DNA from 2 places in the Streptomyces sp. NPDC005533 genome. Region 2 is predicted to be linked to the other one. Evidence: riboswitches for the same ligand, from Rfam matches in the RefSeq annotation. Region 2 holds a riboswitch; the other holds the start of a gene.

Evidence for each region. Region 2 has a riboswitch for S-adenosylmethionine ahead of thrC (threonine synthase). Riboswitches for the same ligand answer to the same signal wherever they lie in the genome.
Region 1: linked by a shared signal. The riboswitch ahead of ACFYP3_RS21860 (aminotransferase class V-fold PLP-dependent enzyme) and the one ahead of thrC (threonine synthase) in region 2 are both predicted to bind S-adenosylmethionine.

What each region holds. Positions count from the first base shown of each region.
Region 1 covers NZ_JBIAJH010000021.1:62,646-78,545, forward strand. Annotated here, with positions in the region: gene ACFYP3_RS21845 (Rieske 2Fe-2S domain-containing protein) at 1-286, shown strand, start outside; gene ACFYP3_RS21850 (cytochrome bc complex cytochrome b subunit) at 283-1,908, shown strand; gene trpD (anthranilate phosphoribosyltransferase) at 2,074-3,138, shown strand; SAM riboswitch class IV at 3,229-3,345, shown strand; gene ACFYP3_RS21860 (aminotransferase class V-fold PLP-dependent enzyme) at 3,578-4,972, shown strand; gene ACFYP3_RS21865 (Lrp/AsnC family transcriptional regulator) at 5,346-5,627, opposite strand; gene ACFYP3_RS21870 (rhomboid family intramembrane serine protease) at 5,624-6,346, opposite strand; gene ACFYP3_RS21875 (hypothetical protein) at 6,493-6,732, shown strand; gene ACFYP3_RS21880 (NYN domain-containing protein) at 6,773-8,137, shown strand; gene ACFYP3_RS21885 (NlpC/P60 family protein) at 8,390-9,418, shown strand; gene ACFYP3_RS21890 (NlpC/P60 family protein) at 9,639-10,694, shown strand; gene ACFYP3_RS21895 (hypothetical protein) at 10,780-11,910, shown strand; gene ACFYP3_RS21900 (glycosyltransferase family 4 protein) at 11,934-13,076, shown strand; gene ACFYP3_RS21905 (GMC oxidoreductase) at 13,232-14,848, shown strand; gene ACFYP3_RS21910 (AMP-dependent synthetase/ligase) at 14,865-15,900, opposite strand, start outside.
Region 2 covers NZ_JBIAJH010000019.1:101,522-117,421, forward strand. Annotated here, with positions in the region: gene ACFYP3_RS20635 (ABC transporter substrate-binding protein) at 1-700, shown strand, start outside; gene ACFYP3_RS20640 (DUF3263 domain-containing protein) at 748-984, shown strand; gene otsB (trehalose-phosphatase) at 1,083-1,931, shown strand; gene ACFYP3_RS20650 (trehalose-6-phosphate synthase) at 2,111-3,574, opposite strand; gene ACFYP3_RS20655 (glucosyl-3-phosphoglycerate synthase) at 3,624-4,574, opposite strand; SAM riboswitch class I at 4,759-4,915, shown strand; gene thrC (threonine synthase) at 4,933-6,207, shown strand; gene ACFYP3_RS20665 (MoaD/ThiS family protein) at 6,245-6,523, shown strand; gene ACFYP3_RS20670 (cold-shock protein) at 6,938-7,144, shown strand; gene groL (chaperonin GroEL) at 7,472-9,094, shown strand; gene ACFYP3_RS20680 (hypothetical protein) at 9,341-9,907, shown strand; gene ACFYP3_RS20685 (phosphoribosylanthranilate isomerase) at 10,012-10,620, shown strand; gene ACFYP3_RS20690 (ASCH domain-containing protein) at 11,231-12,046, shown strand; gene ACFYP3_RS20695 (serine/threonine-protein kinase) at 12,043-13,680, opposite strand; gene ACFYP3_RS20700 (protease inhibitor I9 family protein) at 13,785-14,126, opposite strand; gene ACFYP3_RS20705 (S8 family serine peptidase) at 14,487-15,680, shown strand; gene ACFYP3_RS20710 (DUF397 domain-containing protein) at 15,664-15,900, opposite strand, start outside.

The DNA of each region.
Region 1 (15,900 bases), on a different contig from region 2:
CAAGGACAAGCAGGAGCTGGAGTGGTCCCACGACGGGATCGTCGCCTACTCCAAGATCTGCACCCACGTCGGCTGCCCGATCAGCCTGTACGAGCAGCAGACGCACCACGTGCTCTGCCCGTGCCACCAGTCCACCTTCGACCTCTCCGACGGCGCCCGTGTCATCTTCGGCCCGGCCGGTCACGCGCTTCCGCAGCTGCGGATCGGCGTGAATGACGAAGGCTTCCTCGAAGCGCTCGGCGACTTCGAAGAGCCCGTCGGTCCTGCATTCTGGGAGCGCGGATGAGCACCAGCCAGAACACCGAGCGCAAGGCGCCGGCCGGCGAGCGCGTAGCCGACTGGGCGGACGGCCGCCTGGGCATCTACGGCCTGGCCAAGGCCAACATGCGCAAGATCTTCCCGGACCACTGGTCCTTCATGCTGGGTGAGATCTGCCTCTACAGCTTCATCATCATCATCCTCACGGGTGTGTACCTGACGCTGTTCTTCCACCCGAGCATGAACGAGGTCGTGTACCACGGCTCGTACGTGCCGATGCAGGGCGTCATGATGTCCGAGGCCTTCGCCTCGACGCTCGACATCAGCTTCGACGTCCGCGGTGGCCTGCTGATCCGTCAGATCCACCACTGGGCGGCGCTGATCTTCGTCGCGGCCATGGTCGTGCACATGATGCGCGTCTTCTTCACCGGCGCGTTCCGCAAGCCGCGTGAGGTCAACTGGATCTTCGGCTTCCTGCTGCTGGTCCTCGGCATGTTCACCGGCTTCACCGGTTACTCGCTGCCGGACGACCTGCTCTCGGGTACCGGTGTCCGCTTCATGCAGGGCGCCATCCTGTCCGTCCCGGTCGTCGGCACGTACCTGTCGATGTTCCTGTTCGGCGGGGAGTTCCCGGGCGGCGACTTCGTCGCGCGGTTCTACTCGGTGCACATCCTGCTGCTGCCCGGCATCATGATGGGCCTGCTCGTGGCCCACCTGATCCTGGTCTTCTACCACAAGCACACCCAGTTCGCGGGTCCCGGCAAGACGAACAACAACGTCGTCGGCATGCCGCTGCTGCCGGTCTACATGGCCAAGGCCGGAGGCTTCTTCTTCCTGGTCTTCGGTGTCATCGCGGCCGTCGCGGCCCTCGCCTCGATCAACCCGATCTGGGCGCTCGGCCCGTACCGCCCGGACCACGTGTCCACCGGTGCGCAGCCCGACTGGTACATGGGCATGCCGGAAGGCCTGATCCGTGCCATGCCCGGCTGGGAGATCAACCTGTGGGGCCACACGCTCGTCCTGGGCGTGTTCATCCCGCTGCTGCTCTTCCCGCTGGTGCTCGGTGCGATCGCCGTCTGGCCGTTCATCGAGTCCTGGGTCACCGGCGACAAGCGCGAGCACCACATCCTGGACCGCCCGCGCAACGTCCCGACCCGTACGGCCTTCGGTGTCGCCTGGATCGCGGAGTACATCGTGCTCCTCATCGGCGGTGGCAACGACATGTTCGCCCAGTACTTCCACCTGTCGATCAACTCGATCACCTGGTTCGTCCGGATCGGCTTCTTCGTCGTCCCGGTCCTCGCCTTCATCATCACCAAGCGGTTCTGCCTCGGCCTCCAGCGCCGGGACCACGACAAGGTGCTGCACGGTCGCGAGACCGGCATCATCAAGCGTCTGCCGCACGGTGAGTTCGTCGAGGTCCACGAGCCGCTCCCGGCGGGTCAGCTGCACAAGCTCACCGCGCACGAGCAGTACAAGCCGATCGAGATCGGCCCGACGGTCGACGAGAACGGTGTCGAGCGCAAGGTGAAGGCCACGGAGAAGCTCCGCGCGAAGCTCAGCAAGGGCTTCTACGCCGAGAACAACCAGATTCCGAAGCCCACGGTGGAGGAGTACAAGGAGATCCAGGCCGGCCACGGCCACCACTGATCCCCTGCACGACCGCATGAGGGACTGATTCAGGTCAGTTCCGGTGTCGCCACGGCGAGAGCCCCGTCCAGTGTCCGGACGGGGCTCTTTGCCGTCTCCCGGGCTGGATAGGCTGGAGCCCTTCCCATTCGACGTGGAAACCTTGACAAGCAGCAGGAGCGGACCATGAACGTTGTGACCCCGGCAGGCGGCGACAGCGTGGCGGCCCGTGGCTGGCCGGGCGTCCTCGACGCTCTGCTGACCGGCCAGGACCTGCGCGCCGACGACACCGCCTGGGCCATGGACCGCATCATGCGGGGGGAGGCCACCGACGCCCAGATCGCCGGCTTCACCGTCGCGCTGCGGGCGAAGGGGGAGACGGTCGCGGAGATCAACGGTCTCGTACGGGCCATGTACGAGCACGCCAACCTGATCGAGGTGCCGGGCCGCACCGTGGACATCGTCGGCACGGGCGGCGACGGGGCCAAGACGGTGAACATCTCGACGATGTCGGCGGTCGTGGTGGCCGGAACCGGTGCCAAGGTCGTCAAGCACGGCAACCGGGCCGCCTCCTCCGCGAGCGGCTCCTCGGACGTCCTGGAAAAGCTCGGGGTCAACCTCAACCTGAGCCGGGAGCGGGTCGTTGAGGTCGCCGAGGAGGCCGGCATCACCTTCTGCTTCGCGGTGAAGTTCCACCCGGCACTGCGCCATGTGGCCGCGGCCCGCAAGGAACTGGGCATCCGGACCTTCTTCAACGCGCTGGGCCCGCTGACCAACCCGGCCCGGGTGCGTTCCCAGGCGACCGGCGTGGCCGACCCGAGGATGGCCCCGATCATCGCGGGCGTCCTCGCCGAGCGGGGTTCGTCCGCGCTGGTCTTCCGCGGTGACGACGGCCTGGACGAGCTGACCACGACGGCCACCTCGCGCGTCTGGTGGGTCCGCGACGGCGAGGTCTCCGAGCAGTCCTTCGACCCCCGCGACATCGGCATCGACCTGGTCGAGGTCTCGGCCCTGTCCGGCGGCGACCCCTCGTACAACGCGGACGTGGCCCGCCGCCTGCTGGCCGGAGAGACCGGCCCGGTCCGCGAAGCCGTACTGCTGAACTCGGCGGCGGCCCTGGTCGCCCTGGACCCCGGCACGGGCACGCTGGAAGAGCAGCTCGCCGCCGGTCTGGTGCGCGCGGCGGAGTCCATCGACTCGGGCGCCGCGCGCGCGGCGCTGGAGCGCTGGGTGGCGGCGAGCAACGCCTGACCCCCCATCGGCCGAATCGCGCCAAGGCCCCGGTCCACGATGCGGACCGGGGTCTTGCGCGCGGGGGATCTTGTGGCAGGATGCTGACCAGGTCACGAGTGACAGCGTTTAGGCCCCGGCTTGCTGTCCGGCAACCCTCCTTCCGTGGCGGGGTGCCCCGGGTGATGACCAGGTCGTAGGCAGCAAGGCCTACGGCAAGCGCGGATCCCTCGACACCAGGGGTCCTGGTCTTCTCGAGGAGCGTTTTCCGTGAGCAAGCGAATGCGATAGGGCGACTCCGCCCCTACTTCACCCCTCGGATCAGGGTCACTTCCGTGTACCCCCGCCGACCGTTGCGGTCCGGCCCGAGGGCTCTCCCGTATCCCGGACGGCCGCACGGCCGTACCCGCGTACGGGCACTTTCGAAGCCATTCAGCCCTGCCTGCCGGGAGATACCGCCATGTCCGCATTCCTGAACGCCGCCGCCACCTCCGTCGCCACCGCCGACACCGCCGCGGGCCCCGCCTGTGCCGAGCCGCTGCCGGTGCTCGGCCGGGACGTCACCGTCCCGCTCGTCACCGGCGGCGAGGTCACCTACGCGGCCCTGGACTACGCCGCCAGTGCCCCGGCGCTCCAGCGGGTCTGGGACGACGTGGCCGCCTACGCCCCGTACTACGGCAGCGTGCACCGCGGCGCCGGGTACCTCTCGCAGCTCTCCACCGACCTCTTCGAGCAGAGCCGGGTCACGGTCGCCGAGTTCCTCGACTGCCGCCCCTCGGACCAGGTGGTCTTCACCCGGTCCACCACCGACTCGCTGAACCTGCTCGCCGCCGTGCTCCCCGCCGACTGCCAGGTCTTCGTCTTCGAGACCGAGCACCACGCTTCGCTGCTGCCCTGGACGAACGCGCAGGTCACCTACCTCAACGCGCCCCGCACCCCCGGCCAGGCCGTCGCCACCCTGGAGCGGGCCCTCGCCGACAGGGAGCCGTACGGACCGGCCCTGGTCTGCGTCACCGGCGCCTCCAACGTCACCGGTGAACTGTGGCCGGTGAAGGAACTCGCCGCCGCCGCGCACGCCCACGGCGCGCGGATCGTCCTGGACGCCGCCCAGCTGGCCCCGCACCACCCCGTCTCGGTCCAGGACCTGGACGTGGACTGGGTCGCCTTCTCCGGACACAAGCTCTACGCGCCCTTCGGTTCGGGCGTGCTCGCCGGCCGCGCGGACTGGCTCCAGCGGGCCGAGCCGTACCTGGCGGGCGGCGGCGCCTCCCGCAAGGTGGCCCGGCGCGAGGACGGCGGCGTGGACGTCGAGTGGCACACCACGGCCGCCCGCCACGAGGCCGGCTCCCCGAACGTCATCGGCGTCTACTCCATCGCCTCCGCCTGCAAGGCCCTGACCGAGGCGGGCTTCGACGGCCTCGTCGCCCGCGAGCGCCACCTCATCGCCACGGTCCGCGAAGGCCTGGCGGAGGTCCCGGCGGTCCGCGTCCTGTCGCTCTTCGGTGACGACGCCCCGCGCGTGGGCGTCATCTCCTTCGTGGTGGACGGCTGGAACAGCTCCCACTTCGCCGCCGCCCTGTCCGCGGAGTACGGGATCGGCGTCCGCGACGGCCTGTTCTGCGCCCACCCGCTGGTCCGCACCCTGCTCGGCAGCGAGCCGCAGGCGCAGGGCGAATGCGGGGCCCCGGAGGCCGCACCGGGGGAGCGCTCCCTGAACGCGATCCGCGTCAGCTTCGGCGCGGGCACCCCCGACGAGCACGTCGAGCGCTTCGTCCGCGCGGTGAAGGAGCTCGTCGCGGACGGCGCGAAGTGGCAGTACCGCACGGAGGAAGGCCGCTGCGTCCCGGCGGTGTGACCTGCGGTCGGCTCGGCGGGGTGGGGTGGTGCCCCGGCGGAGTGTCTCCTCGTCGTCGCGCCTGCGGGCATCGCTGCGACGGGTGAGGGCGGTTGCGCGCTCCTCCTGCGGGGACACTCCACCGTGTCCCCACCCCACGGCCGGTGCGGGGGAGCGGGGGCGCGCAGGGGGGTCCCCGCAGGAGGAGCGCGCAACCGCCCTCACGGCCGTGACGGGCCCGCAGGCGCGACGACGAGGAGACGTCCCGGAGGGGCCCCGCGGTCGGCCCGACGGCTCACGCCACTGCTCGGGGGCACCGAACCCAGCACCGCCGGCGTTTGAGGCGTCGCGGAGCCGGGGCTACGCGGCGGCCCGATACCCGCACGGCACAGCGCTACGCGTCGAGGCCGATCGCGAACGCCGCCTCCAGGTCGTGCTGCGAGTAGGTGCGGAACGCCACGTGGGTGTCCGTCGCCTCGACGCCGGGGATCTTGCTGATGCGGCCCGGGATGATGTCCGCCAGGTTCTCGTGGCGGGCCACGCGGACCAGCGCGATCAGGTCGTACGTCCCCGTGACGGAGTAGACCTCGCTGACGCTGTCCAGCGCGGCGATCGACTCGGCGATCTCGGGGATGCGGTCCACGCTGGTCTTGATGAGCACGATCGCGGTGATCACGGCTGGCTGTCTCCCTCGGTGGCCGTCGCTGGTCGCCTCACTCTAGTCGCACCCCGATAGCGGGCCCACGCGTAGAGGAAGCCGACCGAGAAGCCCACCAGATGGGCCAGGTAGGCCACCCCGGGGCCGCTTTCCGCCCGCTGCGCGGCCACCCCTTGAAGGGCGAACCAGAACAGCAGCACGATCCACGCCGGGAACCGCAGCGGCAGGAAGAACAGGAAGGGGAACAGGCTCGTCACCCGCGCCCGCGGGAGCAGGTAGAGGAAGGCGCCGAGCACCGCCGAGATGGCTCCGGACGCCCCCACCAGGGTCTGCGCGGACCCCGCGTTGGCCGCCGCGTACGCCGCCAGCGCCACGTACCCCGTACAGACGTAGAAGACGAGGAACGCGGGGCGCCCCATCCGTTCCTCCGTCATCGCCCCGAAGACGTAGAGGAAGAGCATGTTCCCGAGCAGGTGCAGCCAGCTGCCGTGGACGAACAGGGCCGTCAGCGGGGTCAGCCAGGCGCGCGGGGTGCCCGTGAAGAGCTCGTCCGGGACCACGCCCCAGCGCCGGAAGTACGCGGTCCCGGCGGCCAGCAGCTCGTCCCCGGTCCCGTAGACCGGGTTGAGCCCCGAGGCGGGACCGAGTACGAACACCACACCGCAGCCCGCGATCAGCGCATGGGTGACCACCGGTCCCCGGGCGGCCTCGCGGAGGGCCCGCCACCTTACGATCATGTGACAGAGCATGACGCAACGGGACCCACCTGAGGCGGTGGCAGGCCGTAGGGTTACGAGCTGCGGTCCGACGGCCGGTGGAGACACGCGCGGCCGGCGGCCCGGACGGCTTTAATTGAATCAGCTACGAAGGAGAGAGCGGCCTGATGACGGTTCCCCTGCCGACCGACACCACCCGGTGGCGCTGCACCCTGTGCGGCAACCTCACGCGCTTCGACGTCACCCGTTCGTCGAAGGTCGTCGAGTACGTCCACCTGGACCTCGCCGGGGAGCCCAAGGTCGAGGAGCGCGAGGTGGTCAATGAGACCATCGAGTCGGTCCGCTGCCGCTGGTGCAACGCGGTGGACCAGATCGAGCTCGTGGACAGGCCGGGTGCGGACTCCTGACGGAGGCGTGCCCGCAGGTAGATCACGGTAGGGGTGACGGATTGTGGAGCCAGCAAGCGGCGCTGAGCCGGCCGACGCGGCCGGCGACGCCGCCGAGGCGCTCGACCGCCCGCTGCCGGAAGGCGTGCGGCGGCGGGTCGTCGCGCTCGTCTCGGACGCCTTCGGCGCGCTGACGGTCGCGGACCTGCCGGCGCAGCTGCGCCAGTACGCCCGTTTCACCCCGACCCGGCGCGCCAAGTTCGCGGGCAACGCCATGGCCACGGCGGTCGAGACCGACGCCGTGTTCCGCAGCCGGGTCGCCGAGAAGCTGCGCGAGGCGCAGGCGGAACTGGCCGCGGCCCTGGAGGCGGGTGCGCCGCCCGCCGCCGCGGACCCGCTGGACGTCGCGGCCGCCGCGTTCGTCCTGCGGCCCGCCGGCTGGGTCAAGCTGGTGGCCGCCGCGGGCGAGGAGGCGCAGCGCGCCGACGCCGAGCGGGTCGGCGAGGAGACCCGGCGCGAGCTGGAGCGGTTGCGCGAGGAGCTGGCGCACGCCCGGGAGCTGCAGCGCGCGGGCGGTGAGCACGTGCGCGTGGAGCTGGACGCGGCCCGCAAGGAAGCGGAATCGCTTCAGCGCAAGCTGCGCAGCGCCCTCAGCGACGTCAAGCGCGGCGAGGCGGCCCTGCGCAAGCTGACCGCCGAGGTCGACGGGATCCGCGGGGACGCGGCCACCCGGGTGGCCGCCGCCGAGAGCGAGAGCCGGCGGCTCAAGTCCCGCCTCGCGGAGGTGGAGGCGGCGCTGGAGACCTCGCGCCGGGCCACCCGCGAGGGGCGCAGCATCGAGGACATGCGGCTGCGGCTGCTGCTGGACACCGTGCTGGACGCGGCCCAGGGGCTGCGCCGCGAGCTGGCGCTGCCGCCCGTCAACACGCGCCCGGCGGACACCGTGGACGCGGTGGAGCCGGGCCGGATGACGCCGAAGGACATCGCGGCGCGCGCCCTGTCCGAGACCGATCCGGCCTTGCTGGACCAGCTGTTGGCGCTGCCCCAGGCCCATCTGGTGGTCGACGGCTACAACGTGACCAAGACCGGCTATCCGACGATGCCGCTGGAGAAGCAGCGGCTGCGGCTGCTGGGCGGGCTGTCGATGCTGGCCGCGCAGACGGGCGCGGAGATGACCTGTGTCTTCGACGGCGCGGAGCTGGCGGCCCCGGTGCTGCTCGCGCCGCCGCGCGGGGTGCGGGTGCTGTTCTCCAAGGCCGGGGTGACGGCGGACGAGCTGATCCGCCAGCTGGTGCGGGCCGAACCGCCCGGCCGGCCGGTGGTCGTGGTCTCCACCGACCGGGAGGTCGCCGACGGGGTGGCCAAGGCGGGTGCGCGGCCGGTGACGTCCGCTTTGCTCCTGAAGCGGCTTTCGCGCGTTTCGTAACTCCCCTCCTGAATGCCGGAATTGACCGGCGTGGCAGCGAACGGACCGTCAAGTGCCCGGCACGGAGCGTGCTCTGTAGGTAAAGAACCTGGTCGGAGAGCACGTTTTTTCCCGACGGGATTTGAACTGATCACAGCGAGGTCACTAGTGTGCGTTCAAACCTTCGTGCGGTAGATCACTCATTCGGGGTGGCGGCGAAGGTGCTGCCGAGTTGCGTTCTTCGGTGGCTCTAGGAAGAAGGAGCTCGCCTCCGTGGCGTCCCACCGTCGACCCAAGCAGCCGAACCGCACTCGTGTGACCGTGCTCGGCGCCACCGCGGCCGCCGTGGTCGCCCTCACCTCCCAGAGCGCCTCCGCCGCCCCGGCGAAGCCGACCAAGGACGAGGTCAAGACCCAGGTCGACGCCCTCTACGAAGAGGCGGAGCAGGCCACCGAGAAGTTCAACGGGGCCAAGGAGCGCCAGGAGACGCTGGAGAAGGAGATAGCCCAGCTCCAGGACCAGGTCGCCCGCGGCCAGGGAGACCTCAACGAGCTGCGCAGCACCCTCGGTTCGATGGCCAGCGCCCAGTACCGCAACGGCGGCATCGACCCCTCCCTCGCCCTCCTCCTCTCCGAGGACCCCGACAGCTACCTCGACAAGGCCTCCTCCCTGGAGCACCTCAGCGGCAAGCAGGTCGAGGCGGTCCAGAAGATCCAGGCCAAGCAGCGCAGCCTCGCGCAGCAGCGCCAGGAGGCCGCCGGCAAGCTCGCCGACCTCGACGCCACCCGCAAGGAGCTGGCCGAGAAGAAGAAGGCCTCCACCGACAAGCTCGCCGCGGCCCAGGCCCTGCTCAATACCCTGACCGCGCAGGAGCGCGCGGCCATCAAGGACGACGAGTCGCGCGCCAGCCGCGCCGACGGCCAGCGCGTCGACCTCGGCAACGTGAAGGCCTCCGGCCGGGCCGGAGCCGCCCTCGAAGCCGCCAAGACCAAGCTCGGGTTCACGTACCAGTCCGGCGGCACCGGCCCCAACGTCTTCGACTGCTCGGGCCTGACCCAGTGGGCCTACAAGCAGGCCAACGTCAGCATCAGCCGCGTCACCTACACGCAGGCCAACGACGGCACCCGCATCAGCCGCAGCCAGCTCCAGCCCGGTGACCTGGTCTTCTTCTACGGGGACCTGCACCACGTCGGCCTGTACGCCGGCAACAACATGACGCTGCACGCCTCGAACCCGCGCGGCGGCATCAAGTACGAGTCCATGGACAACATGCCGTTCCAGTTCGGCGTCCGCATCGGCTGACGCGCCGCACACCGCCCATCCGGGCGAATTCCGCGGCCGCTTTCCGACCACACGCCCCGCCGGTGACCTGCGTCTCCGGCGGGGCGTCGCCGTGTGCGCCCGCCGACGGTCGTTGGTCGGCATGTGACGGTCCGGCTACTGTCTGCCAGCGCGGAACCCGGCACAAGGCCGTCCACGGGGGGCGGACCCGGGCGCACACAGCGGAAGGGAGCGGTTTCACGTGGCGTCCCATCGCCGGAGCGGGCTCGGCAGCCTCGACCGGAACACGAAGGTCACCGTCCTCACCGCCGCCGCGGCCACGGCCGCGGTAGCCATGACGGGCGCACCCGCAGGCGCCGCCCCCGGCCTCCCGTACGAGCCCGGCGGTGCGGCGAGGACGGGAGTCAGCGCCCAGGTCGACCGGCTCCTGGAGGAGGCCGAGCAGGCCACCGAGCGGTTCAACGAGGCGGGCGAGAAGGCCGACCGGCTCCGCGTCGAGGTCAACCGGGCCCAGGACGCGGTGGCCCGTGGGCAGGAGCGCATCAACACCATGCGGGGCGTCCTCGGCACCTTCGCCGGGGCCCAGTACCGCAGCGGCGGCATCGACCCCGCCGTGGGCCTGATGCTGGCCGAGGACCCCGACGCCTATCTGGCGCAGGCCGCCGCCCTGGACCGGCTGACCAGCCGTCAGGCCCGGCAGCTCGACGAACTCCGCGAGGAGCAGCGCCGGCTGGGCCAGGAACGCCGCGAGGCCTCCGGCAAGCTCGCCGAACTGGACGCCCTGCGCTCCGACGTGGCCCGGCACAAGCGCTCCGTCACCGCGAAGCTCGCGGCGGCCCGGCGGCTGCTCAACGCCATGCCGTCCGAGGAGCGGGCCGACTTCGAGCGCTCCTCGCGGTCCGCCGGCCGCGCCGACGTCCTGCCCGACCTGCCCTCCTTCGGCCCGTCGTCCGGGCGCGCCGCGGCCGCCGTGATGGCGGCCCGCTCGGCGGTCGGCCGCCCCTACGTGTGGGGCTCCACCGGCCCCTCCGGCTTCGACTGCTCCGGGCTGATGGTCTGGTCGTACCGGCAGGCGGGGGTCTCGCTGCCGCGCACCTCGCAGGCCCAGCGGCACGCCGGCCGGCAGGTGCCCCTGTCGCAGGCCCGCCCGGGCGACCTGGTGACGTACCGCTCGGACGCCAGCCACGTCGGCATGTACGTCGGCAACGGCCAGGTGGTGCACGCCCCCTACCCGGGAGCCCGGGTGCGCTACGACCCCGTCGGGATGATGCCCGTGTCCTCGGTGACCCGCCCCTGACGGCTGCCCCCGAGCCCCGACCCCCGCGCCCTGACCCCGGCCCCGGCCGGGGGCCCGGCGCCCGGACCGTGCGTACGATCGGCGGATGCTCCCGGTCCGCCGCCCCGCCCGTGTCCTGCCGCTGCTGCTGTGCGCGGTGCTGTGCGTGCTGCCCGCCGGCTGCGCGGCGCGGCCGGCCGACACGACCGGGAACGACGTCCGCGAGGCCGTCGCCGACTGGTCGCGGGTGCCGCCCGAGAGCCTCTCCGGGATCCCGCTCGACGGCTGGGCGTACGAGGTCGCCTCGGTGCGCCGGGACGGTGCGCGGGCCCTCGTACGGGCCGAGCTGCGCTACCGGCTGACCGGCTACGACCCGGCCCCGGGCGGCTCGGAGCGGGAACTGGAACTGGAACGCGCGGCGGGCGGCGGCCCCTGGCGGGTGCGCGCCGACCGGCCCGCGCCGGGCGCGCTGCCGCAGCTGTGGGACCAGGGCCCGGTGTCGGTGGTCCGCGGGACGCGCTCCCTGGTGCTGGGCGGCGCCGGCCAGTCCCCGCAGGCGCTGGCCGCGATCGCCGCCGAGGCCGACGGGGCGGTCCCCGCGGCGAGCGCCGCCTGGCCCCGGCCCTGGGCCGGCCGGGTGGTGGTGCTGGTCCCCGGGTCCCTGGAGCTGATGGCGCGGCTGCTCGGCCGGCCCGCCGACGCGTACCGGGGCATGGGCGCCGTCACCACGGGCCGGGTGGGCGCCGGGCCCGCCCCCGCCGACCGGGTGGTGGTCAACCCGGAGGGGTACGCGCAGCTGGGCGAGGCGGGCCGCCGGGTCGTCCTGACCCACGAGGTCACCCACGTGGCCACCCGGGCGGCGACCTCCGCCACGACCCCGCTGTGGCTCTCCGAGGGCTTCGCGGACTGGGCGGCGTACCGCGGCACCCCCACCACCCCGGAGCAGGGCGCCCCGGCGCTGGCCCGGGCCGTACGGCGCGGCGAGGTGCCGGCCGGCCTGCCCCGGACGGAGGACTTCGCCTTCGGCGGCGACCCGGAGGCGCTGGCCCGGGCGTACGAGGGGGCCTGGCTGGCCTGCCGGCTGATCGCGGACCGGTGGGGCGAGGCGGCGCTCGTGGACCTGTACGAGAAGGCGGGCCGCGGGCCGTGGCCGACGGCGCTGCGGGAGGCGCTCGGGAGCGACCCGGGCGGGCTGACGCAGGAGTGGCGGGAGGCCCTGCGGAAGGAGTTCCGCTGAGGGCGTCCGGTACGTTGGCAGCGATGCACAAGACGCTGATCGTGACCAACGACTTCCCGCCCCGACCCGGCGGCATCCAGGCCTTCCTGCACAACATGGCGCTGAGGCTGGATCCCGACCGGATCGTCGTCTACGCCTCCACGTGGAAGCACAGTGCGGAGGGCCGCGAGGCCACCGCCGCCTTCGACGCGGAGCAGCCCTTCCAGGTGGTCCGCGACCGTACGACGATGCTGCTGCCGACCCCGCGCGTGACGCGGCGGGCGGTGGGCCTGCTGCGCGAACACGGCTGCGAGTCCGTGTGGTTCGGGGCGGCGGCCCCGCTCGGCCTGATGGGCCCGGCGCTGCGGCGCGCGGGCGCCCGGCGGATCGTGGCGACCACCCACGGGCACGAGGCGGGCTGGGCCCAGCTGCCGGCGGCGCGGCAGCTGCTGCGGCGGATCGGCGAGGGCACGGACACGCTGACCTACCTGGGGGAGTACACGCGCTCGCGGATCGCCTCGGCGGTGACGGACCGGGCGGCGGCCCGCATGGCGCAACTCCCGCCGGGGGTGGACGAGAAGACCTTCCACCCGGAATCGGGCGGGGCGGAGGTCCGGGCGCGGCTCGGACTGACCGACCGCCCGGTGGTCGTCTGCGTCTCGCGCCTCGTTCCCCGCAAGGGGCAGGACACGCTGATCGAGGCGATGCCGCTGATCCTGGCGGCGGTGCCGGACGCGGTGCTGCTGATCGTGGGCGGCGGACCGTACGAGGCCGACCTGCGGGCGCTCGCGGTCTCGACCGGGGTCGCGGACTCGGTGGTCTTCACGGGGGCGGTCCCGTGGTCCGAACTGCCCGCCCACTACGGCGCGGGCGACGTCTTCGCCATGCCGTGCCGCACCCGGCGGGGCGGGCTGGACGTGGAGGGGCTCGGCATCGTCTACCTGGAGGCCTCGGCCACGGGTCTGCCGGTGATCGCGGGTGACTCCGGCGGAGCGCCGGACGCGGTGCTGGACGGCGAGACGGGCTGGGTCGTGCGGGGCGGCGCCCCCGACGAGGCGGCGGACCGGATCGTCACCCTGCTGAAGGATCCGGAACTGCGTGAGCGCATGGGCGCCGCCGGCCGTGCGTGGGTCGAGGAGAAGTGGCGCTGGGACCTGTTGGCGGACCGCTTGCGCGAGCTGCTGTAGCGGGCCGTGTGCGCTTTGGGGAGCGGGGGGTTCGTGGCGGAGCCCCCAGAAGCGGCGGCGCGGCCGACGGACTGCGCAGCCACGTCTGACTGTTCCTCGGATGTCTGTCAATACCGCGTCTGGGCGGACGGCCGGATTCCGCCCATGATGCGGCCATGACACCCAATCTGACGCGCCGTCACCTCCTGGGGCTCGGCGCCCTCTCGACCGCCTCCGCGCTCGGTTTCACACGGATCGGGGCGGCCTCCGCCGCCGCCGTCGAACCCGCCGCCGCCGCGTACGCCCCCGCCATCGTCGTCGGCTCCGGTTACGGCTCCGCCGTCGCCGCGCTGCGGCTCGGGCAGGCGGGCGTGCGGACCGTCGTCCTCGAAATGGGCCGCCTCTGGGACGGGCCCGGGCCCGACGGCAAGGTCTTCCCCTCCACCTCCGCGCCCGACCACCGCTCCATGTGGTTCCGCACCCGCACCGAGGCCCCGCTCGCCCAGTTCCTCTGGCTCGACGTGGTCAACCGCGACATCACCCCGTACCCCGGGGTGCTGGACCGGGTGAACTACGGCGACATGTCCGTGTACGTGGGCCGGGGCGTCGGCGGAGGGTCGCTGGTCAACGGCGGCATGGCGCCGACCCCCCGCCGCTCGTACTTCTCCGAGGTGCTGCCGCAGGTCGACGCCGACGAGATGTACGGCACGTACTACCCCCGGGCCCGCGCCATGCTCGGCGTCAACGACATCGACCCGGCCTGGTTCGAGTCCACGGAGTGGTACCGCTTCGCCCGGATCTCCCGCAAGCACGCCCAGAACACCGGCCTGAAGACCGTCTTCGTTCCCAACGTCTACGACTTCGACCACATGAAGCGCGAGGCGGCCGGCACCGCCCCCAGGTCGGCGCTGGCCGGCGAGGTCATCTACGGCAACAACCACGGGAAGAAGAGCGTCGACAAGACCTACCTCGCCGCGGCCCTCGGCACCGGCAACGTCACCATCGAGACCATGCAGCGCGTGGTCGGCGTACGGCAGGACCCCGCCGGGGGGTACGTGCTGACCGTGCAGACCGCCGACGTGACCGGACGGGTCACCCAGGTCCGCGAACTCGGCTGCCGGCAGCTCTTCCTCGGGGCGGGCAGTCTCGGCACCACCGAGATCCTGCTGCGAGCCCGTGAGACCGGCACGCTGCCCGCGCTCGACGCGAAGGTCGGGCGCGGCTGGGGCCCCAACGGCAACATCATGACCGCCCGGGCCAACCACCTCTGGGACACGGTCGGCGCCAACCAGGCCACCATGCCCGCCCTGGGCATCGACGACTGGGACAACGCCGCCAACCCGGTCTTCGCCGAGATCGCCCCGCTCCCCATGGGGCTGGAGCACTGGATCTCGATGTACCTGGCCATCACGAAGAACCCGGAGCGCGGGCACTTCACCTACGACGCCGCCACCGACTCGGCCCGCCTCAACTGGCGCAGGGACCAGAACACGCCCTCGGTCAACGCGGCCAAGAACCTCTTCGACCGCGTCAACCGGCGGAACTTCACGATCTACCGGTACGACCTCTTCGGCGGCAACAGGGCCTTCGCCGACAACTTCACCTACCACCCGCTCGGCGGCTGCGTGCTCGGCGACGCCACCGACGCGTACGGCCGGGCCAAGGGGTACCGGGGGCTGTACGTCGTGGACGGCTCCCTGATCCCCGGGTCGCTCGGCGTGAACCCCTTCGTGACCATCACCGCCCTCGCGGAGCGGAACATGGCCAGGATCCTCGCCGAGGACCCGCGCTGACCGCGGCCGACCGCGACTAGCCCCGGTACAGCGCGTCGATCTCGTCCGCGAAGTCCTTCGCCACCACGTTGCGCTTCAGCTTCAGCGACGGCGTGATGTGGCCCGACTCCTCCGTGAACTGGGAGGGCAGAATGCGGAATTTCCGCACCGATTCCGCCTTGGACACCGCCGCGTTGCCGTCGTCCACGGCCTGCTGGACGGCGGCGATGAGGTCCGCGTCCTCGCGCAGCTCCGCCGCCGTGACCCCGGCCGGCTTGCCGTTCTCCGCGGCCCAGCGGCCGAGGAACTCCTCGTCGATGGTGACCAGCGCGGCCACGAACGGCCTCGCGTCGCCCACCACCATGCACTCCGCGACCAGCGCGTGCGCCCGGATCCGGTCCTCGATCACGGCGGGAGCGACGTTCTTGCCGCCCGCGGTGACGATGAGTTCCTTCTTGCGTCCGGTGATCGCGAGGTAGCCGTCCTCGTCGAGGGTGCCGACGTCGCCGGTGTGGAACCAGCCGTCGGTCAGCGCCTCGGCGGTCGCCGTCTCGTTCTGCCAGTAGCCGTTGAAGACGTGCTCGCCGTGCAGCAGCACCTCGCCGTCGTCCGCGATGCGCACCACGGAGCCCGGCAGCGGCTGGCCGACCGTACCGATCTTGGTCTTGTCCCACGGGTTGAAGGCCGTGGCCGCGCAGGACTCCGTCAGGCCGTAGCCCTCCAGCACCGTGAAGCCGATGCCGCGGAAGAAGTGGCCGAGCCGCTCGCCCAGCGGGGCGCCGCCGGAGATCGCGTACTCGCCGCGCCCGCCGAGCACCGTGTGCAGCTTGCTGTAGACCAGCTTGGAGAAGAGCTTGTGCTTGAGCCGCAGGCCGAAGGACGGGCCGCCCGGGGCGTCCAGCGCCCGGCTGTAGGCGATCGCCGTCTCGGCGGCGGCGTCGAAGATCCTGCCCTTGCCGTCGGCCTGGGCCTTGGCGCGCGCCGAGTTGTAGACCTTCTCGAAGACGCGCGGCACACCGAGGATCAGGGTGGGGCGGAACGACTGGAGCTCGTCGGTGAGGTTCTTGATGTCC
Region 2 (15,900 bases):
CGCGCTGCCGCTGGGCCGCGAGGAGGCGCAGGCCGAGACGATGATGTGGATGCTCGCGGGCGGCGGCGGCTACACCGACAACGAGGAGTCCTACTCGATCGACTCCCCCGACAACGTCAAGGCGCTGGAGTTCCTGCGGGACAAGATGGTCGGGCAGGGGCTGACCGGCCCCGTCGAGCCGGGGAAGCTGGACCGGCAGGCCGCCTTCGACGGCTTCACCAAGGGCGAGGTCGGCATGCTCAACGGCCACCCGTCGCTGATGAAGCAGGCCGAGGCCAAGGGCGTGAAGTTCGGCATGGTCCCGCTGCCGACGGCCAGCGGGTCCGCGGAGCCCGCCATGGGCGTCGCCGACTGGGTCATGGCTTTCAAGAACGGCCACCGCGCGCAGTCCGGGAAGTTCCTGGACTACCTGTACGAGCCGAAGAACGTGACGGCCTTCACGGACATGTACGACCTGCTCCCCGCCACCACCAGCGGCTACCTGGCCAAGCAGGGCGCCACCGGCGGCCATGCCCCGCAGCTGAAGCCCTTCCTGACGGCGCTGCCCGGCTCACGGCTGTACCCGGTCGGCAAGAAGTCCTGGGCGGGCGTCAGCGAGGACATCAAGCAGAACATCGGCAGGACCGTCCAGCCCGGCGGGCAGCCGGCGAAGGTGCTGGAGGAGATCGCCACGGCGGCGCGGGCCTCGGACCCGCGCTGAACGGTGGCGGCGGGCCGGCTGTCGGACGGCGGCGTTAATCTGGCGGTATGACGGACGAGGGGCAGTTGACGGCCACGGAGGCCGCGGTGCTCGCGTACGAGGGACGCACCTGGCCCGGCCCCGGAGCGAAGGAACGGGCCATCCGGGAAGGGCTGGGGATGACCCCCGTGCGCTACTACCAGCTGCTCAACGCGCTGATGGACGACCCGCGGGCGCTGGCCCACGCACCGGGCACCGTCAACCGGCTCCGGCGGATCCGCGAGGCCCAGCGGGCCCGGCGGTAGGCCCGCCGACGGCCGGACGGCGGCCCTCGCGGCGGGTTTCGCGGCGGGCATCGACCGTGCCGTAGCCGTCGCCGCGCCGGGCCGTTAGGGTCGTGCGTATGGGGAGCCATCCGCACGACCTGCCGATGCCCGTCACCGCAGCCGGACGGGAGGGGCTAGAAGCCCTCCTCCGCGCACCCCGCCGGTCCGTGGTCGCCCTGGACTTCGACGGCACCCTCGCCGACATCGTCCCGGACCCGGACCAGGCCAGAGCCCACCCCGCAGCCGTCCCGGCCCTCTCCGCGCTCGCCCCCGAGGTGGACTCGGTGGCCGTGATCACCGGCCGGCCGGCGGGCGTCGCCGTCCGCTACGGAGGCTTCGCGGGAGTCCCCGGACTGGAACACCTCGTCGTCCTCGGCCACTACGGCGCGGAGCGCTGGGACGCCGTCACCGGCATCGTGCACGCCCCGGCCGAGCACCCCGGGGTGGCGGCGGTACGCGCCGAGCTGCCGGGGTTCCTGGACTCGATCGGGGCCTGGCAGGGCACCTGGATCGAGGAGAAGGGCCGGGCGCTGGCCGTGCACACCCGGCGGGCCGCGGACCCCGCGGCGGCCTTCGCGGCCCTGCGCGAACCCCTGGCCGAGCTGGCCGCGCGGCACGGGCTGATGGTGGAGCCGGGCCGCGCGGTCCTGGAGCTCCGCCCCCCGGGCATGGACAAGGGCGTCGCCCTCACGGAGTTCCTCGCGGAGCGGGACGCGGAGGCGGTGCTGTACGCGGGCGACGACCTGGGCGACCTCGCCGCGTACTCGGCCGTCGAGAAACGCCGCGCCGACGGCCTCCCGGGCCTGCTCGTCTGCAGCGGCTCGGCCGAGGTCCCCGAGCTCGCCGCCCGAGCCGACGTGGTCCTGCCGGGCCCGGGCTCCGTGGCTTCCTACTTGGCCTCCCTGGCCGTGGCCCTCCGGGGCTGACCGCCGTTCGCGGGCGCGCCGCCGCTACGGGGGCTCCGCCCCCGACCCCCGCGCCTCGAACGCCGGCGGGGCTGGATGTTCCAGCCGTCCGGCGTTTGAGGACCGGGTCCGGGCAGCGCCCGGATTTACCGGCCTCGCCGGCGTTTGAGGCGCGGGGTCCGGGGCGCAGCCCCCGGGGGTCAGGACTGGAGGTCGGCCAGCTGGGCGGTGAACCAGGCGGCCGGGGGGAGGGCCGTGGCGGCGGCGGCCAGGCGCTTCGTGCGCTCCGCACGCTCGGCGTCCGGCATGGCCAGCGCCGCGTGCAACGCCTCCGCCGTCGCCGACACGTCGTACGGGTTCACCGTCAGCGCGTCCGCCCGGAGCTCGTCGTACGCCCCCGCCCCGGTGGACAGCACCAGCGCGCACCCCGCCTCCGACACCACCGGGATCTCCTTCGCGACCAGGTTCATCCCGTCCCGGACCGGGTTCACCAGCGCCACGTCCGCCATCCGGTACACCGCCAGCGACCGCGCGAAGTCGTCCTGCACCGACACCAGCACCGGCTGCCAGTCCGCCGTGCCGAACTCCTCGTTGATCTCCGCCGCCAGCTCCCGCACCGACTCCGTGTACGCCCGGTACACCGCCAGGTCCTGCCGCGACGGGTACGCCGAGGCCAGGTGGACGACCCGGCCCCGCCACTCGGGGTGGACCGTCAGCAGCTCCCGGTACGCCAGCAGCCCCCGCAGGATGTTCTTCGACAGCTCGGTCCGGTCCACCCGGGCGATCGTCTTGCGGTCGCCGACCTCCGCCCGCAGCTGCGCCAGCTTCTCGTCGACCTCCGGCCGGTGCGCCAGCGCCCGCAGTTCGTCCGCGTCCACCCCGAGCGGGTACGCGCTCACCTCGGTGAACCGGCGCTTCGCGTAGCCGCGCCCGGCCGGGTCCGCCCGGCGGTGCCACACCCCGCGCTCCGGGCTCCCCGCCGGGAAGTGCGCCTGCGCGATGCCGTCCTGGTCGTCCCTGCTCGCGCCGGCGGCGAAGTTGCCCGCCCACGTCGCCGTGTGGAAGCCCAGCCGGTCCGCCCCGAGCATCCCCCACACCAGCTGGCTCCGGATGTCGTCCGGGATCATGCTCATGAACTCCCGCGAGGCCCACGGCGTGTGCGTGAAGTGCCCGATCCGCAGGTCCGGCCGAAGCTGCCGCAACTGCCCCGGGACCAGCGCCAGGTGGTAGTCCTGCACCAGGACGCGGGCCCCTTCCGCCGCCTCCTGGGCGAGGGCGCGCGCGAAGGCCTCGTTGTACTCGACGTACGCCTGCCACCGCCGCCGAAACTCCGCGTCGAAGACCGGCTCGCGCGGGACGTCGTACAGGTGGTGGTGCGTGAACCACAGCACGGAGTTGGCGATGCCGTTGTAGGCCGCGTCGTACACCGTGGGATCGATGTCCAGCATCCGGACGCCCGGCTCGCTCACCCCCCGGCGGACCGCCTCCCGGTCCGCCTCCGACAGCGCCGCACAGATCCACAGCGCCCCCGGTTGCTCCGCGAGGGCGGCGGAGAGCCCGGAGACGAGTCCGCCCCCGCCGCGCCGGGCGCTGAGCCCGCCTTCGGCGTCGATCGCGTACGAGAGGGGGCCGCGGTTCGCGGCTACGAGTACCTGAGAAGCCATGCGGCGAACCTAGCCCGACCTGGACTCGCTCAAACTTTCCAGGCCGACGTCACGCCACGCGGCGCAGCGCGTACTCCTTGATGCCGAGCATCGGCGGCCGCTCCTCGGTGTCCACGGCGTAGGTCCGCGGGACGAACCCTTCCGGCCCCCGCTCGAACTGCGTCAGCTCCGGCCGTACGAGGTGCCCGCGCGAGAGCCGCAGCAGGGCGGTGCGGTAGATCGCCGCGGCCATCCGGCCCAGCGCCTGCCCGTCCTGGTGGCGGTGGACGCGTACGCCGACGTCCACCTGGGCGAGCGCGTCGAGGCCGACCGTGTGCAGCGCGTCGACCAGCAGGCCCAGCTCGACGCCGTACCCGACGGGGAACGGCAGCCGCTCCAGCAGGGAGCGGCGTACGGCGTACTCGCCGCCCAGCGGCTGGACGAAGCCGGCCAGCTGCGGCCAGTGCAGGTTGAGGAGGGGGCGGGCCACCAGTTCCGTGACCCGGCCGCCCTGGCCGGGGGCGTCACCGAGCGGGCGGTCGTACATGGCCTTGACGAACTGCACGTCCGGCTCGGTCAGCAGCGGTCCCACGATCCCCGAGACGAAGGCGGAGGAGAAGTCCCGCAGGTCGGCGTCGACGAAGCAGACGATGTCCCCGTCGGTGGCCAGCAGGGAACGCCACAGCACCTCGCCCTTGCCGGGCAGCGCCGGGAGCCTCGGCAGGATCTCGTCGCGGTGCACCACCCGGGCGCCGGCCTTCGCCGCGACCTGCGCCGTACGGTCGGTCGAGCCCGAGTCGACGACGACCAGCTCGTCCACCAGGGGGAACGGCAGTCCCTCGATCAGCTCGCGCCGGATGACCTCGACGATCGCGCCGACCGTCGCCTCCTCGTCCAGTGCGGGCAGCACCACGCTGACCGTGGTCCCGGCCGCCCGTTTCCGGTCGAGCAGCTGGTCGAGCGGTCGGTCGGCGGCTGACCAGGAGCGGTCTGCCAGCCAGCGCTCCACCTCTTCCAGCACCCTCAGCACTCCCTGCGTGTCGGCGTTATCGGCCGTTTTGTGATCCATCTCGCGGTTCGGACGGCTGTCTCAACCGCCCGGCCCTTCGGTTACAGTCTTGAACAACGCGAAGGACCACCGCATGCCGGGGGTCCCGCGTACAAACGCACCGGCGCGCCACAGAGCGCGTGTGCCGGTGCCATACCGCTCATCCAGAGGGGCAGAGGGACACGGCCCGTTGAAGCCCCGGCAACCCTCCAGTCGGTTCTCGCGATCGCACGTCAGCGACGTCAGCGAGGTCCCCGGCTAGGGAAGGTGCCAATTCCGTCTCATGGCGAAGTGCGCCATGGGGAAGATGAGGAGAAAGGGCCTCGCCATCATGGCTGCACAGACTGTCGCCACCTCTGTCGATCTCGGACCTGCCAACGGGCTTTCCTGTCGCGAGTGCGGTACCCGCTTCGAGCTCGGCCCCATCTTCGCGTGCGCCGAGTGCTTCGGACCTCTGGAAGTCGCCTACGACCTCCCGACCGGTGACCCGGAAGCCCTGCGCGCCGCGATCGAGGCCGGCCCCACCAACATCTGGCGGTACGCGCCGCTGCTGCCCGTCCCCGCGGACGTGGCCGCCAAGCCGAGCCTGAACCCGGGCTTCACCAAGCTCGTGGACGCCGCCAACCTGGCCAAGGAGCTCGGGGTCACCGGCAAGCTCTACGTCAAGGACGACTCCGGCAACCCGACGCACTCCTTCAAGGACCGCGTCGTGGCCATCGCCGTCGAGGCCGCCCGCGCCTTCGGCTTCACCACTCTCTCCTGCTCCTCCACCGGCAACCTGGCCGGCGCCGTCGGCGCCGCGGCCGCCCGGGCCGGCTTCCGCTCGTGCGTGTTCATCCCGCACGACCTGGAGCAGGGCAAGGTCGTCATGGCCGGTGTGTACGGCGGTGACCTGGTCGGCATCGAGGGCAACTACGACGACGTCAACCGCTTCTGCTCCGAGCTCATCGGCGACCCGCTGGGTGAGGGCTGGGGCTTCGTCAACGTCAACCTGCGCCCGTACTACGGCGAGGGCTCCAAGACCCTCGCCTACGAGATCTGCGAGCAGCTCGGCTGGCAGCTGCCCGACCAGCTCGTGATCCCGATCGCGTCCGGCTCGCAGCTGACGAAGATCGACAAGGGTCTGCAGGAGCTGATCAAGCTCGGTCTCGTCGAGGACAAGCCGTACAAGATCTTCGGCGCCCAGGCCGAGGGGTGCTCCCCGGTGTCGACCGCCTTCAAGGCCGGTCACGACGTGGTCCGCCCGCAGAAGCCGAACACCATCGCCAAGTCGCTCGCGATCGGCAACCCGGCGGACGGCCCGTACGTCCTGGACATCGCGCGGCGCACCGGTGGTTACGTCGAGGACGTGAACGACGAGCAGGTCGTCGAGGCCATCAGGATCCTCGCGCAGACCGAGGGCATCTTCGCCGAGACCGCGGGCGGCGTGACCGTCGGCGTGACGAAGAAGCTCATCGAGAACGGGCAGCTCGACCCGACGCTGACCACCGTCGTCCTCAACACCGGCGACGGCCTGAAGACCCTGGAGGCGGTGGCCGCGGAGAGCGGGCAGACCGCCACCATCCGCCCGAGCCTGGACGCGTTCCGCGCCGCCGGCCTGGCCTGACCACACCCTCCTGCTCAACCGGAAAGGCAGTAGCGCCATGAGCGTCAACGTCCGCATCCCCACCATCCTGCGCACCTACACCGGCGGTCAGGCCGAGGTGCCCGCCGAGGGCGCGACCCTCGCCCAGGTCATCCAGTCCCTGGAGGCGAGCCACCCGGGCATCGCCGCGCGCGTCCTGGACGACCAGGGCAAGCTGCGCCGTTTCGTGAACGTCTACGTCAACGACGACGACGTGCGCTTCGAGGGTGGGCTGGAGGCGAAGACGCCGGACGGCGCCGGCGTCTCGATCATTCCGGCCGTCGCGGGCGGCTGCTGATCCGCACGGCCCCTTTGTCACCCGACTGGTGACACGCGCAAACCGAAATTGCCCCCTCCGCTAAAAGCGGAGGGGGCAATTCTGCTTGATTGGGCGCGGTAGAGTTGGGGAAGTCCCCTCCGCCGGACTTGCCCGCCGCATATGAACGGGTCGCGTGAGGGTCGACATCGGGTCAATGTGCAAGCGCGGTATGGGGCTTTGGCGAGATATGTCAGGCCCGAGTTGCCCGGGAGTATGGCAAATTTTCACTCTATTTCAATGTTTCCCGGTGTCCAGAATTCTCGTCGGATTGACCTGTTGCAGACAGCACTCGCGCAGATACATTCAGCCTCGGTCGACGCGTTCCGACGCAAGTTCTGACCCGGGAACGCGAAGTGCGTTCCCGCGCAAGGGCCAGTAATAGGGGAGTTAGGCATGGCTCAGGGCACCGTCAAGTGGTTCAACGCGGAGAAGGGCTACGGCTTCATCGCGGTCGACGGTGGTGCGGATGTGTTCGTCCACTACAGCGCCATCCAGATGGACGGGTACCGCACCCTTGAAGAGGGTCAGCGGGTCGAGTTCGAGATCTCGCAGGGCCAGAAGGGTCCGCAGGCGGACATGGTCAAGCTCGCGCTCGGCTAGTCCCGGAGCATCGACCACCGACGCTCGGTCTTCCGTCGAAGACCCGGAAGACCCACGAGGGGCCCACATCCTGGACACGGGATGTGGGCCCCTCGCGTGTGTGCCCGGTAGTGGCGGGGTGTTCCCCCGAGCCGCTTGCACTCGGAGGGGTCGAGTGCTAATCATTGGCGTTAGCACTCTCCCGGTGAGAGTGCTACTGAACGAGGACCGGGTCGGTGAGGCCCGCAGGGTCCGGTGGGAAGGAACCGCCGGGCACGCAGGCCGTCCGTCGCGGGCGCGGGCGCGGTCCTGGGAGCAATCCACCGCTGTCCGGGAGGACCACTTCAGATGGCCAAGATCATTGCGTTCGACGAGGAGGCCCGCCGCGGCCTCGAGCGTGGGATGAACCAGCTCGCCGACGCCGTCAAGGTCACCCTTGGCCCCAAGGGTCGCAACGTCGTCCTTGAGAAGAAGTGGGGCGCCCCCACGATCACCAACGATGGTGTCTCCATCGCCAAGGAGATCGAGCTCGAGGACCCGTACGAGAAGATCGGCGCCGAGCTGGTCAAGGAAGTCGCCAAGAAGACGGACGACGTCGCGGGCGACGGTACGACCACCGCCACCGTGCTGGCCCAGGCGCTCGTCCGCGAGGGCCTGCGCAATGTCGCCGCCGGCGCCAACCCGATGGCCCTCAAGCGTGGTATCGAGAAGGCCGTCGAGGCCGTCTCCGCCGCCCTGCTCGCCCAGGCCAAGGACGTCGAGACCAAGGAGCAGATCGCTTCGACGGCCTCCATCTCCGCCGCCGACACCCAGATCGGCGAGCTCATCGCCGAGGCCATGGACAAGGTCGGCAAGGAAGGCGTCATCACCGTCGAGGAGTCGCAGACCTTCGGTCTGGAGCTCGAGCTCACCGAGGGCATGCGCTTCGACAAGGGCTACATCTCGGCGTACTTCGCCACCGACATGGAGCGTATGGAGGCGTCCCTCGACGACCCGTACATCCTGATCGTCAACTCCAAGATCGGCTCGGTCAAGGACCTGCTGCCGCTCCTGGAGAAGGTCATGCAGTCCGGCAAGCCGCTGCTGATCATCGCCGAGGACGTCGAGGGCGAGGCCCTCTCCACCCTCGTCGTCAACAAGATCCGCGGCACCTTCAAGTCCGTCGCCGTCAAGGCCCCGGGCTTCGGCGACCGCCGCAAGGCCATGCTCGGTGACATCGCCATCCTCACGGGCGGCACGGTCATCTCCGAGGAGGTCGGCCTCAAGCTGGAGAACGCCGGTCTCGACCTGCTCGGCCGCGCCCGCAAGGTCGTCATCACCAAGGACGAGACCACCATCGTCGACGGTGCCGGTGACAGCGACCAGGTCGCCGGTCGCGTGAACCAGATCCGCGCCGAGATCGAGAACTCCGACTCGGACTACGACCGCGAGAAGCTCCAGGAGCGCCTCGCGAAGCTGGCCGGCGGCGTGGCCGTCATCAAGGCCGGTGCCGCGACCGAGGTCGAGCTCAAGGAGCGCAAGCACCGCATCGAGGACGCCGTTCGCAACGCGAAGGCGGCCGTCGAGGAGGGCATCGTCGCCGGTGGTGGCGTGGCCCTGCTCCAGGCCTCCGCGGTCTTCGAGAAGCTGGAGCTCGAGGGTGACGAGGCGACCGGCGCCAACGCCGTGAAGCTCGCCCTGGAGGCCCCGCTGAAGCAGATCGCCGTCAACGGTGGTCTCGAGGGTGGCGTCGTCGTCGAGAAGGTGCGCAACCTTCCGATCGGTCACGGCCTGAACGCCGCGACCGGCGAGTACGTCGACATGATCGCCGAGGGCATCATCGACCCGGCGAAGGTCACGCGCTCCGCGCTGCAGAACGCCGCGTCCATCGCCGCGCTGTTCCTGACCACCGAGGCCGTCATCGCCGACAAGCCCGAGAAGGCCGGCGCCGGCGCCCCGGGCGGCATGCCGGGCGGTGACATGGACTTCTGATCGACCCCCGGGCTCCGGCCCGAAGGTTGATCGGCTGTTCTCGAACGAGGGCGGCACCCCCAGGGGGTGCCGCCCTCGGGCGTTCCCGGCCGGCGCGGTGAGCTGCCGCCGAGCGGGGGTAAAACCGCTGGCCGGGGTCGGTGGGGGCGTGGCACGGTTCGGCCATGGGCCACTGCGTCGCGTATCCCGTCCACCGCACCACCGATCCCGCCGAGGCGTACGCCACGGCGCGGGGCTGCTGACGCGATGGGAAGTTCGCACGCCTACCCCGTGTTCCGGACCGACGACCTCGCCGAGGCCCACCGGCGGGCCCGACTGCTGTGCGCGCGGATGAAGCCGCTCGACGCGGAGATGTGGCTGTGCGCGCGGGCGCACACCGTCGAGGAGGCCCGGGGGCTGGCTCGGCTGCTGCCGACGGGCTTCTTCGAGCCGTCGTACGACTGGGACCGGGACCGGGACGTCTGGTTCGCGGGCGCCGAACTGCCCGGCGACGACCGGGAACTCGCGGCCGAACTGCCGCTGACCGTCGACGCGTACGCGGCCCCGGGCCCCGTCGAACAGGGCTTCCTGCGCGCGCTGGGCCGCGGAGCGGCCACGCTGCTCTGGTACGGGGACTGGCCGTGCGTCCCCGAGATCCCGTCCGCGTCGCCGCACACGACGAACCAGCGGGTGGAACTCGACGTCAACGAGGGGCATCCCGACGGCCGGCACACGGTCTACGTGCACTTCGCGTACGCCGACGAGGTGGGCGCGGCCCATCTGGCGGCCGCGATCGGCGGGTCGGTGCTGGGGCCGGGGCGGCCGGGCCGCTGAGGCGGTCGCCCTGGCCGGGTCCGGTCCGGTCCGGGTCGGGTCCGGTCCCGTCCGGTCCCGTCCCGTCCCGTCCGGGTCGGATCGGGGCCGCATAGGCTGGGCGCATGGCTGATCTCTTCGTCAAGATCTGTGGGCTGAAGACCGTGCGGGACCTCGACGCCGCCGTGGCGGCCGGGGCCGACGCCGTGGGGTTCGTGTTCGCGCCCGGCAGCCCGCGCACGGTCGATGCCGCCACCGCGCGGGAGCTCGCCGCGCGGGTGCCGGACGGCGTGCTCACCGTCGGCGTGTTCCGGGGGCAGACGGTCGCGGAGGTGCGCCGATTCGCCGAGGAGAGCGGTGTACGGGGGGTGCAGCTGCACGGCGAGGAGGGGCCCGAGGACTTCGCGGCGCTGCGCGCCGAGGGCCGGACGCTGCTGCGGGCCACCGCCGAGCACGTGAAGCGCTGCGGGGAGTACGGCGAGGACCTGCTCCTGCTCGACGCCCCCGACCCCGGCTCCGGCAAGCCGTGGAACTGGGGCTCGGCGGACTTCGCCGCGCCCGAGGGGCGTTGGCTGCTGGCGGGCGGGCTGAACCCGGGCAACGTGCGGGAGGCGGTCGCGGTGACCGGCGCCTGGGGCGTGGACGTGTCCAGCGGGGTGGAGCGCGAGCGCGGTGTGAAGTCGCCGGAGCTGATCCACGCCTTCATCGAGGCGGCCCGGCACCCGGTCGCTTGACCCGCGCTTGCGGGGTCGGCGGGTGGGGGCCGGTTGGCTGCGCCGCTTGGGCGGGGTCGGGGGGTGGGCCGGTTGGGGTGGGGGCGGGCGCCGGTTGGCTGCGCCGCTTGGGCGGGGTCGGCGGGGGGTGGGGGTCGGTTGGGGTGGGGGCTCGCGCCGGTTGGCTGCGCCGCTTGGGCGGGGTCGGGGTGGGGGCCGGTTGGGGGGGGGGGGGGGGGGGGGGGGGGGGGGGGGGGGGGGGGGGGGCGCCCGGGGGGGGGGGGGGGGGGCCCCGCGCCGGGGCGTCTCCTCGGGCGCCGAACGTGACGGGAGGTCGGGCACCTCGGCGGCAGTGCGTTCGGCACCCTGCGGGGATCACCCCGACACACACCCACCCCCACCCCACCCGACCCGGCTGCCATCCAGCGCCGACGCACCATCCAGCCCGGCCGCGCAAATTCAGCCCCGCCGGCGATTGAGGCGCGGGGTGCGGGGCGGAGCCCCGGGCTTTGAGCCGCACCGTCCAGCCGCGCCGCACAGCTCAGCCCCGTCGGCAGGCCGAAACTCGCTGGAGGGCGCTGGTGGGGCGTGGAATGATCTTGGGCGACCGAAGGAAGGGAAGGTCGAGAAGGTGTACGTCCCACCATCCGCACGAGCCCTCGATGATGACGAGCGCGAGCTCGTGGCCCTGGCCCGCCGCACCATCGACGCGCACACCGACGCCGACCCCGACGAAGACGGGGTCCACACGGTGGGCGCCGCGGTCATGGCCGCCGACTACCGGATGTTCCCCGGCGTGAACCTCTACCACTTCACCGGCGGCCCCTGCGCCGAACTCGTGGCCCTGGGCGCCGCGCGAGCCCGAGGCGCCCGCCAGATGCGCTGCATCGTCGCCGTGGGAAACCACGGGCGCGGGGTCCTCGGCCCGTGCGGACGCGATCGGCAGGTCTTCGTGGACTACTACCCCACCATGCGCGTCATCGTGCCCACCCCCGAGGGGCTCAGGTCCGTGCTCGCCGCCGACCTGATGCCGCTGGCTCAGCGGTGGACCCCGGAGGCGGGCATGAACGGTCTCGACCCGTTGCTCTACCAGGACCCCGAGACGGCCGGTCCCCCGATCATCCGGTTCCACCCCCGCTACCTCGAAGCCGTCCGCTCCGGCGCCAAGACCAGGACCACCCGCTTCCGGGACCCGGCGCGGCCCGGCCCGGCCCGGCTGGTGTTCGCGAGCGACCCCGAGGTCGTCCTGTCGGCAGAGGTGACCGGCGTCAGGCACTGCCCGGTCGCCGACCTCACCGACGGGGACGCCCGAGCCGAAGGGCTGACGACCGCAGCCGAACTCCGGGACGTCCTCAAGGGCCACTACCCGGAGCTGGCGGGAACCGACGAGGTCGACGTCGTCACCTTCCGGATCGACGACCGCCAGGTGACGACGAGCACGCGCTAGGGGGTGCGCCAGACCGTCATGTCCATGGTGAGCCAGCTGGGCAGGCCCGCCAGCCGCGTGTTCGACTCGATCTGCACCACGAACATCGCGACCTCCCCCGTGGAGCGCCTGACGCAGATCTCGGTGCCGGCGGCGACCGCGGCGAGCGGGATCGCGTGGGGCTTGGCGACCTCTCCGTAGCGGCGGCACGTGTCGTAGTTCGCGGAACCCGCCTTGCCGTACATCGTGGTCATCACGCTGGTGTCGCTCGTCAGGTCGCAGTCCAGGCGGTCGCATTCCAGACGGATGTCCCCGGCGCGGTCGCCGTCCTTGCGCTCGACCGGTTCCTTGATGTCGATCGAGTTCTCCTCGCCCAGGCGCACCCCCGGGTAGGGGACGGGCGTGGGCGGCTTGGACGGCTCGGGGGACTTGGGCGCGCCCGAGGCGGAACCGGCGGCCGCCTTGCCGCCGGTGGGCGCGCCGGACGCGCCCGACGCCGCCGGGCCGGGTGACTTGGACGCGGCGGCCCTGGCCGCCTCGTCCCGGCGTACCTTCTGTGCGGCGTCCACGAAGAGCCAGACCAGGCCGCCCACCATGAGCGTTCCGATCACCGACAGCGTGGTGATGATCACCGCTGCGCGGCGGCCGCGCTTGCGCCGTTCCTCCGGGGTGACCGGCTTCGGCCCCCACGCGAACGGCGTCACGTGCGCCGACGTGGGGTGCGGGCCGGGGGCGGCCGGGGTCGGGGCCGGGTCGGGGACCACCACCTCCGGCCCCAGCACCTCCCGCCAGATCGCCGGGCCGCCGCCGCTCGTGTCGTCGGCGTCCTCGCCGAGCTGCTTGCGGCACCACTCCACGATCTCCGTCGGGGTGGCCCGGTCCTCCGGGTCGGCGGCCAGGCACCGGGCGAGCAGCGGCTGCAGTTCCTCCGGCAGCCGGGACAGGTCGGGGGCGGAGTGCACGATCCGGAACAGCACGGTCATGGAGGGGCCGGTGCCGTAGAGGGGCTCGCCCAGTGCCGCGAACGCCGCCGTCTGCCCGAGCGCGAAGACGTCGGTGGCGGCGGTGGTCTCGCCCGCCAACGCCTGTTCGGGGGCCATGTACTGGGGCGTGCCGATGGTGCTGCCGGTGGCCGTGGGCGCGGTGGTGTCGGACGCCGTCGATATGCCGAAGTCGATGACGCGGGGCCCGTCGGAGGCCAGCAGCACGTTCGACGGCTTGAGGTCGCGGTGCACGATGCCCTCGGCGTGGATGGCCTGCAGGGCCTCGGCCACGCCCGCCATCAGCCACAGCACCGCGGGCACGGGCAGCGCACCGCGTTGGGCGACGGCCTCTGACAGCGAGGGCCCGGGTACGTAGAGGGTCGCCAGCCACGGCGGCACCGCGTCGGCGTCGGCGTCGATCACCTCGGCGGTGTACGCCCCCCGGACGCGTCGGGCGGCCACCACCTCGCGGCGGAACCGCCGCCGGAACGCCGGGTCTTCGGCCAGCTCCGGCCGCACCATCTTGATCGCCACCGGGCGGCCGCCCGGGGTGTGCGAAAGGTAGACGCGGCCCATGCCGCCAGCGCCGAGCCGCGCCGCGAGGCGGTACCCGGCCACGGTCCGCGGATCCTCCGCGTGCAGCGGCTCGAACACCTCGGTCGCGCTGTTCATCGGCCTCCCCGATCCCCCGGACCCCCCCGATCAACCGATGAGTTGATCCGCCTCACTTTAAGCGGCGCGTAAAGGCCGGGGGGTGCCGGGGGAGCCCGGCGAGGTCAGATGCCGGAGCCGAACGAGGTCGCGCCGCCGTCCTTCTCGATGGACTCCACGACCGCGGTCGCCCTCAGGTCCTCGACCTGCTCGGGAGAGAGGCGGGCGGCGAAGCCGTTGAGCGTGCTGCGGTAGACGTGCAGCGGGGTGATCCCGTAGGCGTCCGCGACGGCGGCCGGGTCGAGGCCCGGGTGCACGGTGACGATGTACGTGGCGTGGTCGGCGGGGGCTGCGTGGGACACGGGCGCGGACACGGCGGCGGCGGCCGCGGACACGGGCAGGGCGACGGTGACGGCGGCCAGGACGGCTACGGCCACCGGCAGGGCTCGACTGAGGCGGTTGCGCATGGGGCGAGGCCATCACGCGCTGCGGTGCAGGTCAACGAGGTGCATGGGTGAGGCGGGGGCATGGGTGGCGCACCGGCCGTGCGCTCCCCGGTGTGGGGGCGGACCGTACGGGTGATCTTGCTGCGGTGGTGTGGGGCGCGCGGGCCGGGGCGGGGCCGGGAGGGCGCAGTGGCACAACCCCTTCTGCGCGGCCGGGCGACCGCCCGTCCGACGCGGGCGCCGGGCGGGCAACCAGGTGAGGGGGTGGTTCAACCCGTGGAGAGGTGGCACCGATGGAGCTGAGGCCGCCCCGCACGAGCACCCGGTGCCGTGAGGCGGCTCACCCATGTGTGTCTTCCACCCCGTCAGGGAGTCCTTTCCATGCGCCTGCTCGCACGTCTGGCCACCGCCACCCTCCTCACCGTCACCCCGGTCGCGGCCGGCACGGCCTCCGCCGCGGCCCCGGAGCCGACCCCGGCCCCGCTGGTCAAAGCCGCCCATCCGGTGCCCGGCAAGTACATCGTGACCCTGGAGAAGGGCCAGGACGCGGCGGAGGTCGCGAAGCGGCTGGGTCTGAAGCCGTCCTTCGTCTACACGTCGGCGATCAGCGGCTTCGCGGTCCCGCTGACGTCGCCGGAGCTGACGCTCGTCCGCAACGCCCTGGGGGTGAAGTCGGTCGAGGAGGACGCCTCCGTGCAGTCCGCGCCGGTCAGGAGCTCTTCGGAGGGAATGCGGGCCCCGGCGAACTCGTGGGGGCTGGACCGCATCGACCAGAAGGTGCTGCCCCTGGACAACGACTTCACCACCGACGGGAACGGCGCCGGGGTGAACGTGTACGTCCTCGACACCGGCATCGACTACCAGCACACCGAGTTCGGCGGTCCCGACGCCACGCGCGCCACCTTCGGCTTCGACGCCGTCAACGACGGCCTGGGCGGCGGCGACTGCAACGGTCACGGCACGCACGTCGCGGGCACGGCCGCGGGCAAGACGTACGGGGTGGCGCGCAAGGCGAACCTGGTCAGCGTCCGCGTCCTCGGCTGCGACGGCAAGGGCACGTGGTCGGGGATCATCGCCGGGCTGGACTGGGTGGCCAAGAACGCCCAGCAGCCCGCTGTCCTGAACGCCTCCCTGGGCGGGGACAAGTCGGATGCCGTGAACAACGCCGCCGACGCCGTGACCGATGCGGGCGTCCTGCCGGTGGTCGCGGCGGGCAACTCCGCGAAGAACGCCTGCAACGTCTCCCCGGCTTCCGCGAGCAAGGTGCTGACGGTGGCGGCGTCCAACCGGTACGACGAGAAGACCTCCTTCTCCAACTACGGCCCGTGCACCACCGTCTACGCCCCCGGCGAGGCCATCGTCTCCGCGAAGCTCGGCGGCGGCTCCGTCGCCCTGGACGGCACCTCCATGGCCGCCCCGCACGTCTCCGGAGTCGCCGCCCTCTACAAGGCCAAGCACCCCTCGGCAGCGCCTGCGGAGATCTTCGAGTTCATCGAGGAAGAGTCCACCAAGGACGTCCTGTCCGGCATCACCCAGGGCTCGCCCAACAAGCTGCTGTTCACCAACGGTCTCTGAGCGACCCCACGAACCGGTCCCAGGCCTGCGCGTGGAACACCACGTGCGGGCCGTCGGGCTGCTTGGAGTCCCGTACGGGGACGAGGCCGGGGTGGCCGTCGGCGACTTCGAGGCAGTTGCCGCCGTCGCCCCCGCTGCGGGTGGGCTTCCGCCAGGTGGCCATCTCCAGGCAGTCGCCGCCGCTGCCGCCGCTGTAGCTGGACTTGTGCCATGTGGCAGT